DNA from 4 places in the Planococcus sp. TJ-302 genome. Region 4 is predicted to be linked to each of the others. Evidence: riboswitches for the same ligand, from Rfam matches in the RefSeq annotation. Region 4 holds a riboswitch; each other region holds the start of a gene.
What was found. A riboswitch is a leader RNA that binds a small molecule or an ion and turns the genes downstream of it on or off. The one in region 4 is predicted to bind S-adenosylmethionine.

Region 1 (5,392 bases), 900 kb from region 4:
TCCCGGAGTAGCAGAGCCGTGCAAGGAAATTGCGCAGGACACGGGGAAAGTCTACGAGTACACGATGAAAGGCAATACGGTGGCAGTCATTACAGATGGCACCGCGGTTCTCGGACTTGGCAATATCGGCCCTCATGCGGCGTTGCCGGTGATGGAAGGGAAAGCGGTGCTGTTCAAAGAATTCGCGGGCGTTGATGCATTTCCAATCTGCTTGGACACAACAGACGCTGAAACAATCATCCAAACGGTTAAACTGCTGGAGCCCGGCTTTGGCGGAGTCAATTTGGAAGACATTTCTGCGCCTACTTGCTTTATCGTAGAGCAGCGCTTGAAAGATGAGATGGGAATCCCGATATTCCACGATGATCAGCATGGAACGGCCATTGTGACGCTTGCCGGATTGATCAATTCCCTGAAACTGGTCGGTAAAAACGTTGATGAAGTAAAAGTGGTCGTCAACGGGGCAGGAGCCGCAGGGATTGCGGTCGTAAAGCTGCTGAGCAAATACGGTTTCAGCCAGTTGGTCATGTGTGATACGAAAGGCGCCATTTTTAAAGGCCGTTCCTACGGAATGAATCCATTCAAGGAAGAAGTAGCAGAAATGACCAATTATGGCCGGTCTGAAGGCAAACTTGGAGATGTTATCAAAGGGGCGGACGTGTTTATCGGCGTATCGGCCGAGGGAGCTTTGAGTGAAGAAATGGTGGCATCGATGAATGCAGAACCCATCATCTTTGCGATGGCGAACCCGAACCCGGAGATTTTGCCGCACGCGGCAAAACGCGCAGGGGCCCGCATTGTGGGCACGGGACGTTCCGACTTTCCGAACCAGGTCAATAACGTCCTGGCGTTCCCAGGCATCTTCCGCGGGGCACTGGACGTCCGTGCTACTGAAATCAATGATGCGATGAAAATTGCGGCAGTAGAAGCGATTGCCGGGCTGCTGGAATTGCACGAACTCCACGATGAATACGTCATTCCAGCGCCATTCGACTTGCGCGTTGCACCGGCAGTAGCAGCCGCAGTGGCGCAAGCTGCGATTGATACGGGTGTGGCTAAGCGGCCGATTGGTACAAATGCCTCTGCTGCACAGGAAGCTCTTTCAGGAAAAACGATATATTAAAAGAAAGCCGCCCATTCAGCAAGTTGAATGGGCGGTTTTGTTCTGGAATTTATTTCACCAGTTCGGGAGTTTGTATTGCGCGGCGGACTTTTTGCAGCGCTTGTTCAAGGTCTTCCAGCAAATCGTCGCGGTTTTCGAGGCCGACAGATAAACGCAGAACACCGTCTGTGATGCCGCGCTTCTCGCGGTATTCTTTCGGCATAGATGCATGGGACATTGTCGCCGGGTAAGAAAGAATCGTTTCGACTGCTCCCAAACTTACCGCAAATACCGGAATTTTGAGGCTCTCCACAAAAATCCGGGCAGCATCTTTGTCTCTCAGGCGCAGCGATACAACAGCTCCCGCGTCGCGTGCTTGGCGCTCATGGATCGGATTGCCCGGATGGAATGTGAAGCCCGGATAATAGACTTCTTCCACGGCGGGATGGCTATGCAAATATTGCGCAATGACACGGGCAGAAGCGGATGATTGCTTCAACCGTGCGCCCAGAGTTTTGATGCCTTGGATCAAGGTATAGGAATCATGCGCCCCCAAGACCGAACCGAACGTATTTTGAATAAAGCCGAGACGATCCGCCAATTCCGGATCTTTGACGACTGCGAGCCCCGCGATGATATCGCTGTGGCCGGATAGGAATTTCGTCGCGCTGTGCAAGACGACATCTGCGCCCAAAGCAAGCGGGTTCTGGTACAAAGGCGTCATGAATGTATTGTCGACAAATGTTAAACAGCCATTGGCTTTTGCGAGCTTGGCGGCTATTTCGATGTCGGTGATATTCATGACCGGATTGGATGGTGTTTCTATATAAACGACTTTCGTATTGGACTGGATAGCTGCGGCCATTTCGCTGAGGTCGGTCATGTCGACAAAACTAAAGGAAATTCCGAATTTGGTAAGCACTTCCGTGACAAAGCGGTAAGTGCCCCCGTAGACATCTTCCGATACAAGGACGTGGTCGCCAGCCGACAGCAGCATGAACGCGGAAGAAATGGCAGCCATGCCGGAAGCGAAAGCGAATCCGCGTGTGCCGCCTTCGAGTTTGGCAATGGTTTCTTCCAGCTTTAAACGTGTGGGATTGCCGGAGCGGCTGTAATCGAACGGTCCGAATTCGTCAAAGCTGGCCTGATGGTATGTGGAAGACAAGTGAATCGGGACATTGACCGCCCCGGTTTCTTTGTCGACTCCGGCTGCGTGGATGAATTGGGTTTCCAAATGTGTCATAGGCGAAGGACCTCCTTGTCCAGTTTTGCGAATGCTTGGGTAAGATCGGCTGTCAGGTCTTCAATGTCTTCGATGCCGACGGAAAAGCGGAGCAGGCAATCGCAAATTCCGCGGCGCGTCCGCTCTTCATAAGGGATATCGGCGTGCGTCTGGGTGGCGGGATAGGTGATGAAACTTTCCACGCCGCCGAGGCTTTCAGCGAACGTGATCAGTTCCAAATTTTCCAGAAACGGACCGACCAATGATGCGTCTTGCAAGCGGAATGACAACATGCCTCCTTTTCCGGGATAAAGGACATCTGTGACCGCAGGGTGATGTGTCAGAAACTCAGCAGCTTCGCACGCATTTTTTTCGTGCTGTTTCATGCGAAGCGGCAGCGTCTTCAAGCCGCGGATCAACAACCAGGAATCGAACGGCGATAACACTGCGCCAGCTGAATTGTGAAGCACGCCCAGTTTCTCGCAAAGCGCCTGGCCTTTGGCAGCAACCAAGCCGCCGAGCACGTCATTATGGCCGCCGATATACTTTGTCGCGCTGTGCACGACGATGTCTGCGCCTAATGTTATAGGCTGTTGAAGATAAGGCGTTAAAAAGGTGTTGTCGGCAATGAGCAGCAAACCATGTTTTTTCGCCAGTTTTCCGTAGGCGCCCAGGTCGATTTCCTGCATCAATGGATTGGTTGGCGTCTCGATGAATAACGCTTTCGTTTTATCTGTGATCAAGCTTTCAGTGTGGCTGACATCATTGAAATCTGCGTAAACGGTGCGGATATTGTAAATCTCCGAATAATGCTGGAGCAGCCGGTAAGTGCCTCCGTAAATATCTTCCGGTACCAATACCTCGTCATCAGGCCTGAACAGCGACAGCACCAGTTGAATTGCCGCCATTCCGGAACTACAGGCAAATCCAGCATCCGCGCCTTCAAGAGCGGCGATGCCTTCTTCCAGTACGGAGCGAGTCGGGTTTTTGGTGCGCGTGTAATCATAGCCTGTCGACCTGCCAAGCCCCTCATGTTCATAAGCGGTCGACAAATAGATTGGGGTGCTGACCGCCCCTGTCGTTTTATCGGTTTTATTGCCTAATTGCACTAGTTGCGTTTCAATGCCGAATTTTGCCATGGGAATCATCCTTTCAAAATAAAAACAGGGGCTCGCTTCTTGAAAAAGAAGAAAGCCCCTGTTTTGGGAACCTAATCTTCTCATCTTCTAAGCCGAGGCTTATTGGAATTAGCACCGTAGCCATAAGGGCTGGTTGCTGAGACTTCACAGGGCCAAATCCCTCCGTCTCTCTAGATAAGAAATAAAATATGAAGTTTTAATGTGCGTGCAGGGTAAAGGTCCACCGATCAAACAGCGCCTTTAGATAAAGTTTACTTTAATACAGCAGGGCGAATTTTACAAGGGAAAGTTTAAATTTTTAAAAAATTATTTGTAGATCAGAAAGTTGAGATGGCTCTGTTTCTTTCCGGTTAATTTGAATTACGAAAAAGTTGAACGAACTGTCGTTTCATCTTGAATGGACATCGGAAAAGTCTATCTTGACTAGGTAAGAAGGGATGCGTTCAAGAAAACCAAGCGCCTTGAAAACATTATCGGGAACAGCAATTGACTGGTTTTTCTGGGTGCTGAGCAGGAACCGTGTAGAAAAAAGAAAATACCGCTACACTTGTAAAAGTGAGGAGTGATGAATGATGACTAGTAAAAAATTCGAAAACATACCATTGGCTGTACTGGACTTGGCGCCGGTCAACGCAGACAGCGATGCGGCTCAATCATTCAAGAACAGCGTCGAATTGGCGCAGCATGTAGAGAAATTAGGTTTTAACCGGCTTTGGCTTGCTGAGCACCATAATATGCCGGGCATCGGCAGTTCTGCGACATCAGTTTTAATCGGCCACATTGCCGGGCAAACAAAGCGGATCCGTGTAGGTTCAGGAGGCGTCATGCTGCCGAACCATGCGCCGCTCGTTATCGCAGAGCAATTCGGTACGCTTGAATCGCTGTACCCCGGCCGCATTGACCTTGGTTTAGGGCGCGCGCCCGGGAGCGACCAGGCGACAGCTTATGCGCTGCGCCGAACGTTGCACAGCAGCGGGGATGAGTTTCCACAGCAAGTAGAAGAACTGCAAAACTATTTTTCCGAAAATCCAAAAGGCAGCGTCCGCGCTTTTCCTGGAACCGGTCTGGATGTGCCGCTTTGGCTGCTTGGTTCAAGCGGCTTCAGTGCTAGGCTTGCGGCGATTAAAGGCTTGCCATTTTCATTTGCCAGCCATTTTGCGCCGGACTACACGATGCAGGCTTTGCAGCTCTACCACCAGAACTTTAAACCTTCCGCCGCATTGAAAGAGCCGTATGCCATGGTCGGCGTCAATGTCATTGCAGCGGATACACAGGAGAGGGCGGAATGGCTTGCAACATCCGGCCAGCAGCAGATGTTTGCGCTGATGCGAGGTATGCCGACCCATTTCCAGCCGCCGATCGATGATCTCGAAAAGGTTTGGTCGGACCGTGAAATTGCCATTTTCAAAGAAAAACTGGCTTCAGAATCGATGATTGTCGGCACACCGGATGTGGTCCGCGAAAAGCTGCGGAACTTTATCAATAAAACCCGGGCGAACGAAGTCATTGTCAATTCCCAGATTTTTCATCTTGAAGACCGCCTGCGTTCTTACAGCCTTCTTGGCGATATGATGGAATAAATACCATGTCTCTGCTAAAGCAATTGCTTTGGCGGGGATTTTTTTGTGCAATAAAAAGCACCGCCAGGATTTGGCGGTGCAAGGAGTGGAAGCTATTGGAGCCGTTTAGCTTGCTGCGCTTCAATTTTGATTTCCTGGGGTGCATCGTCATCTTTCGAGTTGGCATAATCTGGTGCGCCTTCGCCAATCATGTTTTGGGCAGCATTATAATCTTCTTCGATTTCGCGCGGTGTTTCCTGCGGATCGATTCTGATTTTGGCCATTGGAAAGACCTCCTTTCCGCTGATGTTTGATTAAAGCCAGTGAAGGAAGGCGGACGTCTATATGCTTTATTATACTGACTATTCCG
Region 2 (5,392 bases), on a different contig from region 4:
CCGCCGAGTTTGATGGATTTGCTGTCGGTGTTCGATTCTTCACCACCACCGCCGCATGCGGCGAGCAAGGCAAGCAGGATGAGCAGGATAGCTGGTAAGATGAATTTTTTCATGTGAGTTTCTCTCCTTTTATTATCGTTTGTCTATTGCTTTGGATGTCCAGTCTCCAAGTTGCTGAAGAATTTGGACGAGAACGATCAAGATGACGACGGTGACGATCATGATGGTATTGTCGTAGCGGTAATAACCGAAGCGGATCGCCAAATCGCCGATGCCGCCACCGCCTACGACTCCCGCCATAGCGGAGTAGGCAACCAAAGAGATGATTGTGATCGTGACGCCTTGGATGATGCCCGGCTTCGCTTCCGGCAACAGCACATCTTTGATGATCATCCACGGCGTAGCGCCGACCGCAACAGCGGCTTCAATGACCCCTTTATCGATTTCGCGCAGCGACGTTTCGACGATGCGGGCGAAAAATGGGATGGCTGCGACTGATAGCGATACGCTTGCTGCCGCTGGCCCGATGGTCGAGTCCACCAATAGCTTGGTCAACGGAATCAAAGCAACGAGCAGAATGATGAACGGAATCGACCGCACCATATTGACGGTAAATCCGAGAATCGATTTGATCACCCGGTTTTCCAGAAACAGCCCTTTGTCGGTGACAAACAACACGATGCCGAGCGGCAATCCGACGACAATGGCAATCGCGAGCGACACGCCGATCATGTATAAGGTTTCGCCGAATGCTTTTGAAATATCCGGCCATAATTCGATCATATGCTGAAAATCAAAGCCCATTTTTAATCACCTCCACTTTTGCGCCACGGCCTTCCATATAGGTGATGGCCCTCCTGATATTTTCCGGCTGCCCTTGGATTTCCATCAAGAACAAACCGAGCGGCTTTTCCTGTATATATTCGATGGTACCGTGGAGAAAGTTTCCTTTGACATCAAAATGCTGGACGGTATCGGTGATGACGCCTTCTCCGGCCACCGCTCCCTTGAACTGCACTTTGATGATGCTTCCTGTACACGCATCAAGAATCGGCTGCGGCACATCAAACGACACGACAGAAGAAATGAATTCCTTCGTTAAATCGGTTTTGGGATCCGAAAAGATGTCGTAGACTTCTCCTTCTTCGATGACCCTGCCGTCCTGCATGACCGCCATCCGATCGCAGATTTCTTTGACGACGTTCATTTCATGGGTGATGAGGACAATCGTGATGTTCAGTTCCCGGTTTATCTTTTTCAACAGCCGCAGGATCGACAGCGTGGTATTCGGGTCAAGCGCGGATGTGGCTTCGTCGCAAAGCAGGACCGACGGGTTGTTCGCCAACGCCCGTGCAATGCCGACGCGCTGCTTTTGCCCGCCGCTCAGCTGTGCGGGATAGACGTCTTTCTTATCCGCCAATCCGACCATGTCCAGCAATTCGTCGACCCGTTTCGCCGACTCTTCTTTTGGCCGCTTGGCCGCTTTCAGCGCAAACGCGACGTTTTCGCCGACCGTCTTTTGGCTGATCAAATAGAAATGCTGAAAGATCATGCCGATTTTCAGCCGTGCCTGCCGAAGCTTTTCGCCGCGAAGGTGGGTCAGGTTCAAGCCGTCCACTTCAATTTCGCCGCTTGTCGGCTGTTCCAATAAATTCATGCAGCGCAGCAGCGAACTTTTCCCCGCTCCCGAGTAGCCGACGATGCCGAAAATTTCGCCTTCGTTAATGGTCAGCGTGACGTTGTCTACGCCGGTCACCAGACCTCTTTTCGTTTTATAGTCTTTTGATAGGTTTTGTATGCTGATCATGATGGTCCTCCTCTTTCCTACCAATAAAAAAATGCCTCTTTCATATAGAAAGAGGCACCGTAAATGGAATTGGTTTATCTTTCAGAATGAAATCATTCTGCAGGATTTAGCACCTTCCCAGCTCGTGCTGGGGGTTGCTGGACGTCTTCGGGCCTGTCCCTCGGTCTCTCTTGATAATGTTCCATATGAAGTTGTGTATTGGCTTGGATTTAATAGTATAGGACATCCTAAATGCTGTCAAACCTTTTTTTGAAAGTAATTGCTGTTTTCGAAATTGTTAGACCAGCTTCAGAAGGCGAATTTATTTCGTATTTTTTATTTTGATTGTGAGAATGGGTATGCTCGCTCCCCCTCCTTTCCTACCCCCACTATCAATTTGGATCCCAGCTCCAAAAAGCTTGGAACTATTCATTTACCCCTTCCATCTCTATTGTAGAAAATCCAATATTTAGTTCAGCTGTTGCTTCCCTAACAAGTTGTTCAATGGTTCGGGCATCTTCAAGTCCGTCCCTTTTTGCATAGAGGTGGACGTTCATTGCGTTCTCTTCTCCGTCAATTGACCAAATGCGCAATTGCTGAACCGATTGGTCTCCAGGTATTTTTTCTAATTCCAACCGGACGCTTTTCAAATCGATATTTTCGTATACGCCTTCAAGGAAACATGTCATTCATTGATAACTAGCCAAATGGCTCCATTATATTTCAATGCGTGTATCCGACTATCAAACTAACGGAATTCGCCAGATTTAGTTTTGAATTCCGTCAACTTTTTTATCAAAAGATTTCCAAAACCAAAGTCAAAAAAAAAACAGCATGCTTTAGTTAAAAGCACGCCGTTTTCACTATTATTGTAGATAATTCATTGGATTTACCGCATTAGAACGCGATCCGTTCCATGAACCAATATGAATTTCAAAATGTAGATGCGGACCGGTCGAGCGTCCTGTCGAACCAAGCAAACCGACCGTTTGGCCTTGTGAAACGGCTTGGCCAGCTGATACGCTAATCGCGTTCATGTGAGCGTAAACAGTCGCATAGGATTGGCCATTGATCGAATGGGTAAGAATGACGACATTTCCGTATCCACCCATCACGCCGGCAAAAGAAACATAACCGGACGCTGACGCAGAAATCGGTGTGCCGGTAGCATTTGCTATATCTTGCCCTAAATGCGATTCAGCACCTTCTCCGATATCCCGTCCACCGTAGCCGGATGAGTATCGGCCAGCAACCGGTCTGATAAACATTGCTCCAGAAGAAGGAGCAACTGCGGCTGCAGGGATTGGGCTTACAGAAGGACTTTCTGTTATCGCTGCCGGAACAGCTGAAGCCTTGGAACTGCTGGCAGCTTCCCGAGCCTCTGCAGCGCGTGCTTCTTCAGCAGCGGCCTGTGCTAACGCCTCTTCTTCTGCCGATTGAGCGAGTGCCTCTGCTTCATCTTTTGCTGTGGCTTGAGCGCGCGCTTCTTCAGCTGCTTGTGCTCGTGCTTCTGCAACAGCTTGTGCTCGTGCTTCTGCAACAGCCTGTGCTCGTGCCTCTGCCGCCGCAGCTTGTGCCCGTGCTTCTGCAGCAGCTTTTTCAGCTGCTATTTTTCGAAGACGTTCTTCTTCCGCTTTTCTTGCAATTTCAGCCAAGCGGGCTTGCTCATCAGCGATTTGTTTTTCCAAGTCTTCGCTGATTTCGATTACTTCACTGAATTTAATCTCTAGGCTGCCTTTTTCTGTCGCTAACCTTTGTTGTTCGGCTTCCAGCTCATTTACCAGGCCGGCTTGCTCTTTTTTCTGTCCATCAAACGAAGCTTTTAACCCGACCAGTTCCGAACGGCGTGTTTCCTGGTCATTAAGCTTGCTTTCAACTTGCGTTTTTTGTTCGGCCAATGCTTTTTTGTCATCCGCCTGATTTTGCATAATCTCACGATCCGCTTCAATCAGCGCGTTGACTGCAGAAAAACGGTCAATGAAATCAACGAAACTATTGGCGCCAAGCAGGACGTCGAGATATTCGACCGATCCCCCGCTTAATTGGATGGCACGAGCCCGTTCCTTAAGCAGTCCTGTACGCTCCGCAATCTTTTGTTCAAGTTCTTCAATCGATTTTCTCAATTCATCGATTTCGGATTTTGTCCCTTTGATTTCGGATTGCACCTGATTGATCTTTGCTTCTGTTTCGGTAATTTGGGTATTCAAATCTGCTATTTTCGCCGCAAGCTGCTCCAATTTCGTAGCATTCTGATTGAGTTGCCCCTCTTTTTCATTGATGCCCGAATTTAGTTCGCTTTGCTGTTGCTGGGCTTCTTGTTTTTTCTCTTCTAATTTATCCAGGTTATCTGCATTAGCCGTTGGGACTAAAATGGATATGGCTAATATTGAAGATAAACTGGTCATCATCCATTTCGAAATCAAGTATTTTTTCCCCTTCCGATATCTTTCTGATATTGCTATATATGATTGATAATAATGTAAGAAAGTATTTTCTATGTGTAGAAATCTATTAATTGGCTTAGAAATAATCTTATGTAAGAGTTTACTTCTCAAACCTCTAACCCACTTAGTATATCAGTTAAACCTCTACCACTGATTACAGCCATATTTCAATTTCTTCTATTTGTGAAATATTTCTGTATTATTTTAACTATTCTAATTATTGAAGAAAGATAGCGTAAAGGGATAATAGCTTCCTAGGAGGTAATCTAATGGATAATACTTGGAACAAAACTATTTATAAATTATAGTGGCCTGTTTATGATGTGATTTTTAAAGTTGAATATTTTTTAGAAGCGCGCAAAAATGTAACTTTTTAAGTCCGTATGAATAGGCAATCCACTCAACTTCCCAATAAAAATACACCCTTATTCGTTAGATGGTCGTCTAACAATAAAGGTGTATTTTAGATGCAGAGATAGGGGCACATGTTTTTTTGCCGCGGGCGTCACCGCTGTTTTGCTTCATATCGAGAAATCTCTTAGCGGAGGCGCGTCAAGGGACTAGGCAAGGAGATGGCCAAATGCAATTTGGACCATTTCCTTTGCTTCGAAGCTAGCGCAGCGATGCAACGCTTTTTCATGTCCCGAAGCTAGCGTAGCCGGGACAGAAACAATCGTCTTTGCTCTGCCCAAAGCGCCCAAAGCGGTTTATCAATATCAACATATTTTGTTCAACTTATAACCGCTAAAATATTCCCTTTAGTTAGTCAGCCCATTCAAAATAGTGTCGATATTCCATTCCATCATTTTGATATACGTATCGCCTTCTTCTCCTGGTTTCCCAATCGAATCGGTGAATACTTTCCCTTTGATTTCCATCCCGGTTTCTCTTGAGACCGCTTCCATGCTGCGAGGGTCGATACTGGTTTCTAAAAATAAGCCTTCGATATTCTGTTCTTCAATAAGGTCCACTATATGCGTAATCTGCTTGGGTGTTCCTTGATTTTCCTGATTGATTTCCCAAATATATTCTGCTTGGAAATCATACGCTTGGCTGAAATATTTAAATGCGCCTTCGCTCGTTACAAAAGTACGTTGCTCTTCTGGAATTTCGCTATACCGTTCAATGGCATTTTGATGAAGCGCTTCTAACTCGCCAATAT
Region 3 (5,392 bases), on a different contig from region 4:
TTCCTTCCCCCGCATGTACCCCGACACATACACTAAGTGGAACAACTTGTACTTTTAAGCCCGGAAACTCCTGCAAAAGCTCGTCCTTCCATATTTCTGCGTCAGCCGCATTATTGCAATGAATAGCCGCAACTTCCGGTACAGTGCCTTTCGCCCTATCCGCGCGAAGTGCATCAGTCACGGTATTTTTTGCCCGCTTGTTTGAACGGACTTTTTCTTTCATGACCGTTTTTCCATTTACAAACGTAATGACCAGTTTGATGTTCAGGATATTGCTTAAGAATGCTTGTGTGCCGGAAACCCGACCGCTTTTATGCAATTGGTTCAAGCTTGAAGGTATAAAAGATAAATGCGATTTAGCTGTCATATCCTTTATTGTCGCAACAACTTCTTCTACGTCCTTGCCTTCTGCCAACAGGCTATCGCCAATTTCAATCATTTTCACCATCGGAAAAGAACCGATTTTCGAATCAATCGGATACACTTGGAAGTCTGACATTTCCGCAGCCGACTGCGCGCTTTCAAATGTGCCAGAAAGTCCACTTGATAAGTGTAAAGCAATCGCAAAATCATATCCTTCGGACTGCAATTTTTCGTATAAAGAAAGCATTTCTCCAATTGCTGGCTGCGAAGTTTTAGGCGAGACTTTCGCTAAGCGCAATTTATCATAAAACTCTTCCTGTGTAAGGTCGATGGACTCCCGATATGACCCTTCGTCAAAAACAACACTAAGAGGCAGGACATATACATGATGTTTTTGGATGAAAGCTTCATCCAATTGCGCAGCTGTATCCGTTATCCAAGCTATTTTCTTCATAAAAAAATTCTCCTTTAAATGCAATTCCGTATCGGAAGCAATTCTCTGCTACGGATAACTTACCTGACGCACCTATGGGAGGCTAGTGATAGGTGTCATATAAGCGCAAACTCAACAAGAACGTTTGTAAGCGCAGACATAATTTGAACTTATATAGCCTATTTCCTTGATGGTTGCAGCCGCCAAAATAATTAGTTGAAACGTTCGTAATTTCCTAAGGCGCGAGACGAATGCTCATACTAAAAAAGAGCGGTGATCCAATAAAGGGTCAGCGCTCTTTTGATGTTTCATTTCTTCTAAAAGAAGTAGATAAGAAGAATATTCATGAATTTAATATGAATCAAATTGAACGAGTTCTTATGGAGGGTGGAATAAACGGGAGAGCTTCTAGTTGCTATTTAATGACTTGTTCACTCAAAGTTTTTTTCACAGCCTGGTTTCCAATCGCATAGTCAGCAAGCAACGGAATAACCATATCATCCATAGGTGGATTGTGAAGGCCCGCTCTCACATCCCGGTAATATCTTTGCAGTGGGCTCTTTTCTGATAAACTATGAGCACCTGCTACCCTCATTGCCAAATCAACAATGGTGATTGCTGAATTGGTGACAGCTACCTTCACGGCTCCCAATTCCGGATTCATCTTTGATCGTTCCTCTTCATTCGACTCATCCCACTGCTTCGCTACAGAATATAGAAAATGTCTCGCTCTGACTAGTTCCAATTCGATTTGGCCAATCTTTTGCTTAACATTCGGCAGGTCGAGAATCGGGCCGTTAAGACTATTCGGCGAGTATTCTTTTGCAAAACTGATGGCATACTCCTGCGCTGCCTGTGCAATGCCGAGGTAGCATGCCGGAATATGAAGCAGCCATCCAGCTGCCTGTTTTTTTCCAGGTTCGAGAATTTCGACTAATGAGTCTTCCTCAAGCTTGACGTTATTCAATATCAAATCATGGCTCCCTGTACCTTTCATGGCTATACTATCCCACGTTTCTTCGATCTCTACCCCTACTTTTGAGCGTGGGATGAGGAAAAATCCAATTTCACCTGTCTCTTCAATCGCAGCTGTTACGTTGAAATAATCCAATACGGGAGCCATTGTCGTAAACGTCTTCCTGCCATCGATAACCCAATGCCGTCCATCCTTTTTAGCTGTTGTAGAAGGTTTTCCTCCCCTTGTCGGACTTCCTGTTTGCTTTTCTGTCGCACAGTTATTGATCAATGTCCCATTTTCTCTGATATCGTCAAATAGTTTTTTCAGCATAGACTCTTTCCATCTATTCTTTTCTCCCAGATCTTTAATGATTCCCATGTGCCAGCCGATGGACAATCCTGTGGATCCGTCAGCCTTACTGATAACTTCTTGGTAGCGCAGCATCTCATATAATGAGATGCCTGCCCCTCCGTACTCCGCTGGAATCGTCAATGAAGGATAATGGATTGCTTTCAGTTCTTTAAAATTCTCAAATGGAAACCTTCCTTCAAGATCGTTTTCGGCTGCTCTTTCTGAGAATGAGGCAACCGTATGTGTCAGTAACTGCAAACGCTCTTCAAAGGTCTTATCTGCTGTGATATCCATGTACACTTCACCTTTCTTTTTCTAATACGGGTTCTTATTTATTGATCCCATTCCTCTGTTAAGATGAACCCGTCATATTGTTCATTCGACTCGATGTATTCCTTAAATTCCTCTGATTCATATGCTTCCTTCAAATCTCTCGCCCATTCTGTATCCTCGTTTTCTTCCTCAATCGTTACAACAATCCGGTGCTGCTCAGGTGTATCTTCAATCTTGAGGGCATCTGTAATTTTCCGGTCCGGAGCATTGGCAATATAATTGCCATTGACGACCCCAAAGTCAATGTCCTGCAGTGATACTAGAATTTGAGCAGGGTCTAATACTTTAATGTCAATGTCGTAATCGGCTGTTTCAACACCTTTCAGGTTGAAATCTGTAACCCCTGCATCAGACGAGACAGTCACCCATCCTAACTCCTCAAGAATACGCACCGCTCTTTCCTGGTTTACCGGATCATTCGGCACCCCTACGGTTGATCCGTCTTTCACTTCATCCAGGGATTGATGATGTTTAGAATATAATCCTTGAGGGGCACTCGGCACAAAAGCAATACCGGTCATATTCATGTTTAATTCATCATTCATCCCTTCCATATAAGCTGTACTCTGAAAAATACTCGCATCAATTGAACCTTCTTGCATTGCCGGATTCAACTGCATATTCTGAGAGAAGGTTGTCGTATCAACGGTGTACCCTTTCTCCTCTAAGATGGGCAAGATGCCTTCTTTGAATTGCTGCTCATAAGTGCCAACTCCGAAACCGACCCGCACTTCTTTCGTATCCCTTCCGGAAGCTTGATCATTGCCGCAGCCCGCTAATAATAGGGAAGCTGAAAGCCCCAACATACCAATTAATCGCTTTTTCATTTGCTATCTCTCCTTGTTTTTCATTATTTTACTCTGCCCCTGACAAATCTAAACCAGTTGCATATGCGGCAATTTTATAAACTGGAAATGATGTAAAACATTTCGGCGGTTCGATACCTTTTACTCCTCATTCCTCTCAATCCATTGAATAGAAAAAAGCCCCTCTCCATAATTAAGAAGAGGGGCTCACGGTCCGGCTCTTCTCATCTTTCAAGTGCTGTCTAGGGCACCTGCTGGATTTGGCACAGTTACAAATCGGAATGTTCTCCAATTAGTTCCGCTGCCGAAGCTTCAAAGGGCCAGTCCCTCCACTTCTCTAGATAAGAATTTATGTATACTCGGAAATTTAATACCGAGTAATCTGATGTGATTAATACAATAGCAGACGATCCATTTCATTACAACACATTTTCAGAAAATCATTTTAATATTTTACCCAACAGAATAGAAAAACTCCCTCTCACTTAGTGAGAGGGAGTTTTTCCGGAAGGCTGATGATTACATCATGCCGCCCATACCGCCCATATCAGGCATGCCGCCTTGGCCTGCTGGTTCTGGGATGTCTGCTACGACTGCTTCAGTCGTCAAGAACATCGCTGCAACGGATGCTGCGTTTTGAAGTGCAGAACGCGTCACTTTCGTCGGGTCGACGATTCCTTGCTCAAGCATGTTGACCCAAGTGCCGTTCGCTGCGTTGAAGCCGATGCCGATTTCTTCCGATTTCAGGCGGTGAACAATGATCGATCCTTCAAGGCCTGCGTTCGTTGCGATTTGGCGAACCGGCTCTTCTAACGCGCGAAGAACGATTTTGACGCCTGTTGCTTCATCGCCTTCTGTTGTTTCCAGAAGTTCCGCGACTTTATTGTATACATTGACAAGCGCTGTACCACCGCCTGCAACGATTCCTTCTTCTACTGCTGCGCGCGTTGCGTTCAAAGCATCTTCAATGCGCAATTTGCGTTCTTTCAATTCTGTTTCAGTAGCCGCTCCAACTTTAATGACTGCTACGCCGCCGGCAAGTTTTGCCAAGCGTTCCTGTAATTTCTCTTTGTCGAATTCTGAAGTCGTTTCTTCCAGCTGGTTGCGGATTTGCGCCACGCGGGCAACAATCTGCTGCTGGTCTCCAGCGCCTTCAACGATTGTCGTGTTTTCTTTCGATACGACAACTTTCGATGCACGGCCAAGCTGTGCAATGTTCGTCGTTTTCAATTCCAAGCCAAGGTCTTCCGTGATGACTTCCGCACCTGTCAATGCTGCAATGTCTTCAAGCATCGCTTTGCGGCGATCGCCGAAGCCCGGAGCTTTGACAGCTACAGCATTGAACGTTCCACGCAATTTGTTGACGACCAATGTAGCCAACGCTTCGCCTTCAACGTCTTCCGCTACGATCAATAACGGTTTGCTTTGCTGAACAACTTGCTCCAACACTGGAAGGATTTCCTGGATGTTGCCGATTTTCTTGTCAGTGACAAGGATGAACGGGTTTTCAAGGACTGCTTCCATTTTGTCCGAATCCGTCACCATGTATGGCGACTGGTAGCCGCGGTCGAATTGCATGCCTTCTACAACGTCCAATTCCGTCGTGAAGCCGCGTGATTCTTCCAGCGTGATCACACCGTCATTGCCGACGCGCTCCATCGCTTCAGCGATCAAGTTGCCCACTTCAGCGTCACCGGAAGAAATAGCTGCCACTTGTGAAATCGATTCTTTGCCTTCGATTTGCTGGGAAACGGCTTTCAAGCCTTCCACAGCGCTTGCGACAGCCAATTCGATCCCACGGCGGATGCCGACAGGGTTCGCGCCTGCAGTGACGTTTTTCAGTCCTTCACGGATCATTGCTTGCGCAAGGACCGTTGCCGTTGTCGTACCGTCTCCTGCGATGTCATTCGTTTTAGAAGCGACTTCCGCCACCAATTTCGCGCCCATGTTTTCGAACGGGTTTTCAAGCTCGATTTCTTTCGCAATCGTTACGCCGTCATTTGTGATGAGGGGTGAACCGAATTTCTTCTCAAGTACAACGTTGCGCCCTTTCGGCCCAAGTGTCACTTTCACTGCATCTGCCAATTTATCAACACCGCGCAGCATCTGGCTGCGTGCATCTTCGCTGAATAAAATCTCTTTTGCCAT
Region 4 (5,392 bases):
GTTCATCCGTGTCGTGGCGGACTGCAGCTAGCGCCAATCCATACGCAGCCGCTATACCGATTGCCGGCGCGCCGCGTACTTTCAGCGTCAAAATTGCTTCATAGACGTCTTCCAAGGTTTCCAGCGCCACGTACTCGATCACATGAGGCAGTTTCTGCTGGTCCAAAATCGTCAGCTTGCCGTCTTTCCAGGAAATTGATAACGGGATCGCCATTATTCCGCCTCCCCGATTAACGCTGTTACTTCGTAGATGCTTTTCACTTCAGCACGCTGCAAAATCAGCTTTTCGCCAAACTGCAATGCCCTTTTTTTCAATTCAATACGGCGGCCAGTGTCCTCGATGCCGTCGAGGTCTTTAACATGCGCCAGGCCGATTGTCCGGCGGATCAGTTCACAACCCGCAAAGCCCAGTGCATCCCGGAAAATCTTCTCGATGATGAATTCGCGATAGCCTTCCGTTCCTTGATAAGCTTCAATGCCTTTGTTTTCCCAAAGGGCCGTGAATCTTGCTTCAAACGTTTCCCACGTGCGTTCAATATGCGAATGGATCACTGTGCGCTGGTCTCCGCTGCGCGTCAGTGATTGGAAAATCAAATTTGCGAGAAACAAGCCGACATCAAAGCCGATCGGCCCGTAATAAGCGAATTCCGGATCGATAACCTTCGTTTCGCTGTCGCTGGCGAAGATGCTGCCGGTATGGAGATCGCCGTGCAGCAGCGCTTCCGCTTCAGTCAAAAAACTAAACTTCAACTTCGCCGCTTCCAACTGAAGCGCTTTGTTAGCCCATCGCGCTTCCACAGCCTCTTTCAGCTCCGGCTCGAAATCATTGGTTTCATTATCAAAAAACGGGTCTGTAAAAATCAGGTCTTCGGTAATCTTGCACAGCTCCGGATTCGAGAAAGCCGCAGCGAGCTTTTTCTTTTCAAATGGATGAAGCGCAAAATCCGATGTCTGGAACAAGGTGCGCGCCAAGTATTCGCCGATATCCGTCGACAGCTGCGGATACGCCTTTCCGGCAATCAAGCCTTCGCGGGCAATCGTCAAATGCGATAAATCTTCCATGACCGTCAAAGCCAATACCGCATCCGTGGCATAAACAGCCGGCACCAGATTCGGCACGAATTCACCGTGTTTCCGAAGGGCATCTGCCTCGATCTGTGCGCGCTGCAACGTCAGCGGCCAGCTTTCGCCGACGACTTTCGCATACGGCAGCGCCTGTTTCAAAATAACGCTCTTGCCGCTTTCCTGATCCGTCACGCGGAATACGTAATTCAAGTTGCCATCGCCGATTTCGTCGCATTGCAATGCCGCGCCAGCCGGGAATGGATAATGCGTTCTCGCAAGCTCAATGGCGGACTCTACTGTCAATTCTTCGTATTGTTTAGCTGCTGTTGCCATATGTCATCTACCTTTCGAATGCAAAATAAAAAGCCTCTTTCCCAAAAGAAAGAGGCTCAGAAATATAGATTCCATGCCTCTTATCTTTCAGAAATGTACATTTCTGATGGAATTAGCACCGTGCCTTGCGGGATTTTCATCCCGGCGCTGAAGCGCCCCTTCTCACGAAGGTATTACGGTCGGTTGCTGGGCGTCATAGGGCCAATTTCCCTCTGCCTGCTCTTGATAAGAGTTTTTAATGCGTATGTGTATGCTGTTTGAAAAGAATCCTATCATGGTTCAGAATTGAGTGTCAATAACTTTTTTCAATATTCCTTTTCATTTCGCTTCAGGCGGACGCTTACCGCGGGGTGGGCATGGAGCCTCCATTGACCCACTGATCCCGCAGGAAAGGCTAGGCTAGGCCTAGCCTTTGCGACGAAGCTAGCGCAGCGATGCAGGAGCAGTATGTTTGCCCTCGCCGCCTTACGCTGCATTCAAAGATATATTTTAATACAGAATCATTTCTTTTAACGAAGAACATGAAAGACACACTTTCTGAAGTTGCTTTCGATTCTCGAGATATGGAGCAAAACAGCGGAGAAAACCTTACTGCTCCTGTCTCTGCATCGCTGCGCTAGCTTCGAGACATTAAAGTGCGTTGCAGTGCTGCGCACTTCGTCGCAAAGGCATTGCCCCAATGCTTGGGTCCATGCCTTCGCAGCTGTTTTGCGGAATATCGGTCGAATATTCAGACTGCCTCTCATCCACAATTTACAGATAATTATTGACAGAAAGTTTTAATCGTGGAATAATCAGAATTACTTTGTATATCGAAACCAATTGAATACGCATTCTTATTCAGAGCAGGTGGAGGGACAAGCCCTATGACACCCGGCAACCGGTCCAGCAATGGACACGGTGCTAATTCTTGCAGCCCGTTTGACAGGCTGAGAAATAAGAAGTTGTTAAGCCCATTAACCTCTTCTTGTTTGAAGAGGTTTTTTTATGTTTTCAATCAATGTAAACGGAGTGTGGATAATTTGAGCAGATTGACAGCTACTTACCAGCTTTACGGAAAACCCGGCTCTTTCAAGAAAAAGGCGGAAGGCATCGCGCTTGGCTTGACGATCGGCTCGTGGACCGATTTGCCGTTGCTTGAGCAGGAGCAATTAAAACAGCATAAAGGCGAGGTGGTCTCGGTCACCGAGTTTGATGATGCACCGCATCCGCTGAAACCGGGACTGATTCGCGCCGAAGCGCAAATCTCTTATCCGAGCGCAAATTTCTCGCCGGACCTGCCCGCCATCCTGACGACGGTGTTTGGAAAGTTGTCGCTCGACGGCGAAGTGAAGCTGCTTGATTTGGCGTTCGACGATGAACTGCTTGGGCATTTCCCCGGGCCGCATTTCGGTATCGAAGGCGTCCGCAGTTTGATCGGCGTCCATGACCGCCCGCTTGTTATGAGTATTTTCAAAGGTGTGATCGGCCGGGACTTGGAATTTTTGAAAGCCCAGCTCCGCCAGCAGGCGCTTGGCGGCGTCGATCTTGTGAAAGACGACGAAATCCTTTTTGACAATCCGTTGACGCCATTTGAGCAGCGGATTACTGCTGGCAAAAGCGTGCTGCAGAGCGTATTCGAAGAAACGGGCCACCGCACTTTGTATGCCGTGAACCTTTCAGGGCGCACATCTACACTTCGCGACAAAGCGAAAAAAGCGCGAGAACTGGGGGCTGACGCGTTGCTCTTCAATGTCCACGCTTATGGGCTCGACGTTCTGCAGGAATTGGCGGAAGACACGGACATTCAGCTTCCATTGATGGCCCATCCGGCATTCAGCGGGGCGTTCACTTCTTCTCCGACTTACGGATTAGCGACAGCGCTCGCACTCGGCAAATTGACGCGCATTGCCGGAGCGGACTTCTCGTTGTTCCCCTCCCCTTACGGCAGTGTTGCACTTGAAAAAAGCCAGGCCTTGGCGCTTGGCGAAGAGCTTGTGAAAGCAAGCGCGTTGAAACGCTCTTTCCCGGTGCCTTCAGCTGGCATTCATCCCGGCCTCGTGCCGCAGCTGTTCGAAGATTTCGGTATTGACAGCATCATTAACGCAGGCGGCGGCGTCCACGGCCATCCGGACGGCGCGGCAGGCGGCGGCAAAGCATTCCGCCAGGCAATTGACGCCGTGCTTAACGAACATTCACTTGCCGAAGCAGCAAAACAAAATCATGAATTAAAAACAGCATTGGATATATGGGGGTAACAACCATGAATAAAACGGTCATCTTCTGTGATTTTGACGGCACCATCACCAATTCAGACAACATCATCGCCATCCTCCAGCATTTTGATCCGCCGGGATGGAATCCGATAAAAGACCAAATCCTGTCTCAGGAAATATCCATCCGCGACGGCGTTGCGCAAATGTTCTCGCTGCTGCCTGCAGCAAAAAAAAATGAAATTATCAAGTTTGTCTTGGAACAGGCGCAAATCCGTGAAGGTTTCGCCGATTTTGTCGCCTATACACGCGAACGCGAAATTCCTCTTTATGTCGTCAGCGGCGGCATCGACTTTTTTGTCCATCCGCTCATTAAACCGTTTGGCCCTTTTTCCGGCGTTTATTGCAACGAAGCGGATTTCTCGGGCGAGTCGATCCGCCTTGAATTTCCACATGGCTGCGACGAACAATGCCCGAGCCAGGGCTGCGGCTGCTGCAAGCCCTCGATCATTCGCCAATTGCTCGAGGACGGCGCACAAAGCATCGTCATCGGTGATTCCATCAGTGATTTAGAAGCGGCGAAGCAAGCCGATTTCGTCATCGCGCGCGACTATCTTGTTGGGAAATGCGAAGAGCTTGACCTGCCGTACAAGCCATTTGAAAACTTCCATGACGTCATGTCGATCATCGATGAAAAACTGGGGGTGAAGTCATGACCGCATTCCTGGAAAGATGGCAGGAACTCGCAGACATCAAAGACGAATTGGCATTGCGCGATTGGTTTATGGGAACGAGCGGAAACCTGGCAATTAAAGTTCAGGACGCGCCGCTGGAATTTCTCGTGACAGCGAGCGGCAAAGACAAGCGTAAACGCACATCCGAGGATTTCCTGCTGGTGAATGCGGACGGCAAAGCGGTGGAAGAAACGCCGCTGAAGCCTTCAGCTGAAACGTTGCTGCATTGTGCAGTCTATGCCAAGACCGGTGCGGGCTGCAGCCTGCACATCCATACGGTTGCCAATAACGTCATTTCCGAAATTTACGGCGACCGGGGCAAGATCAACTTTCAAGGCCTCGAGCTTATCAAGGCATTTGGTTTATGGGAAGAAGACGCCGTTCTGACGATTCCCATCATTCCAAACCATGCCCACATCCCCGACCTAACGGAAGAGTTTGAAAAACACCTTTCTGCTGACAGCGGTGCAGTGTTGATCCGCAACCACGGCATCACGGTGTGGGGCAAAAATCCATTTGAAGCTAAGAAACTATTGGAAGCAAGCGAGTTCTTGTTTCAATACCAGCTCGCTTTATATCAAATACAATCCCATTAAGAGAGGAAGATTAACATGGCAATCATCAAAATCCAAGGCACAAACGAAACAATCGAAGCGCAGAATGAAGTAGCAGCATTTCTAGAGCAACAGGAAGTCGTCTACGAACATTGGGACATTGAAAAATTACCGGAGCATTTGCGTGAGAAGTTCGACCTCAGCGACGCTGAAAAAGAAGAAATCTTAGCGGCATTCAAAGCCGAAATCAATGACATCTCCGAGCGCCGCGGCTACCAGGCATCGGACATCATCTCTCTTTCCGATTCCAATCCGAAGCTGGACGAGCTATTGAAAAACTTCCAGCGCAAGCACATCCACACAGACGATGAAGTCCGCTATATCGTCAGCGGCCACGGCGTCTTTATCATCCAAGGCAAAGATGAGCGCTTTTTTGAAGTCCATTTGACGCCTGGCGACTTAATCTCCGTCCCTGAAAACATCACGCATTACTTCACATTGGCCGACGACCGCA

Region 1: it holds a riboswitch for S-adenosylmethionine, as region 4 does, so the genes downstream of both, AC4EHB_RS06335 (methionine biosynthesis PLP-dependent protein) here and AC4EHB_RS10435 (2,3-diketo-5-methylthiopentyl-1-phosphate enolase) in region 4, are expected to answer to the same signal.
Region 2: it holds a riboswitch for S-adenosylmethionine, as region 4 does, so the genes downstream of both, AC4EHB_RS12185 (methionine ABC transporter ATP-binding protein) here and AC4EHB_RS10435 (2,3-diketo-5-methylthiopentyl-1-phosphate enolase) in region 4, are expected to answer to the same signal.
Region 3: it holds a riboswitch for S-adenosylmethionine, as region 4 does, so the genes downstream of both, AC4EHB_RS12710 (MetQ/NlpA family ABC transporter substrate-binding protein) here and AC4EHB_RS10435 (2,3-diketo-5-methylthiopentyl-1-phosphate enolase) in region 4, are expected to answer to the same signal.

What each region holds. Positions count from the first base shown of each region.
Region 1 covers NZ_JBZDOI010000001.1:1,244,463-1,249,854, reverse strand. Annotated here, with positions in the region: gene ystJ (NADP-dependent malic enzyme) at 1-1,123, shown strand, start outside; gene metC (cystathionine beta-lyase) at 1,173-2,345, opposite strand; gene AC4EHB_RS06335 (methionine biosynthesis PLP-dependent protein) at 2,342-3,463, opposite strand; SAM riboswitch class I at 3,541-3,644, opposite strand; gene AC4EHB_RS06330 (LLM class flavin-dependent oxidoreductase) at 4,036-5,043, shown strand; gene AC4EHB_RS06325 (hypothetical protein) at 5,136-5,306, opposite strand.
Region 2 covers NZ_JBZDOI010000002.1:254,619-260,010, forward strand. Annotated here, with positions in the region: gene AC4EHB_RS12175 (MetQ/NlpA family ABC transporter substrate-binding protein) at 1-113, opposite strand, end outside; gene AC4EHB_RS12180 (methionine ABC transporter permease) at 133-804, opposite strand; gene AC4EHB_RS12185 (methionine ABC transporter ATP-binding protein) at 794-1,807, opposite strand; SAM riboswitch class I at 1,879-1,987, opposite strand; gene AC4EHB_RS12190 (cation transporter dimerization domain-containing protein) at 2,212-2,475, opposite strand; gene AC4EHB_RS12195 (murein hydrolase activator EnvC family protein) at 2,653-4,194, opposite strand; gene AC4EHB_RS12200 (metal ABC transporter substrate-binding protein) at 4,989-5,392, opposite strand, start outside.
Region 3 covers NZ_JBZDOI010000002.1:377,944-383,335, forward strand. Annotated here, with positions in the region: gene AC4EHB_RS12700 (DegV family protein) at 1-817, opposite strand, end outside; gene AC4EHB_RS12705 (acyl-CoA dehydrogenase family protein) at 1,212-2,399, opposite strand; gene AC4EHB_RS12710 (MetQ/NlpA family ABC transporter substrate-binding protein) at 2,438-3,265, opposite strand; SAM riboswitch class I at 3,466-3,592, opposite strand; gene groL (chaperonin GroEL) at 3,764-5,392, opposite strand.
Region 4 covers NZ_JBZDOI010000001.1:2,145,091-2,150,482, forward strand. Annotated here, with positions in the region: gene mtnA (S-methyl-5-thioribose-1-phosphate isomerase) at 1-214, opposite strand, end outside; gene mtnK (S-methyl-5-thioribose kinase) at 214-1,398, opposite strand; SAM riboswitch class I at 1,476-1,630, opposite strand; SAM riboswitch class I at 2,232-2,341, shown strand; gene AC4EHB_RS10435 (2,3-diketo-5-methylthiopentyl-1-phosphate enolase) at 2,421-3,635, shown strand; gene AC4EHB_RS10440 (2-hydroxy-3-keto-5-methylthiopentenyl-1-phosphate phosphatase) at 3,641-4,306, shown strand; gene AC4EHB_RS10445 (methylthioribulose 1-phosphate dehydratase) at 4,303-4,920, shown strand; gene AC4EHB_RS10450 (1,2-dihydroxy-3-keto-5-methylthiopentene dioxygenase) at 4,936-5,392, shown strand, end outside.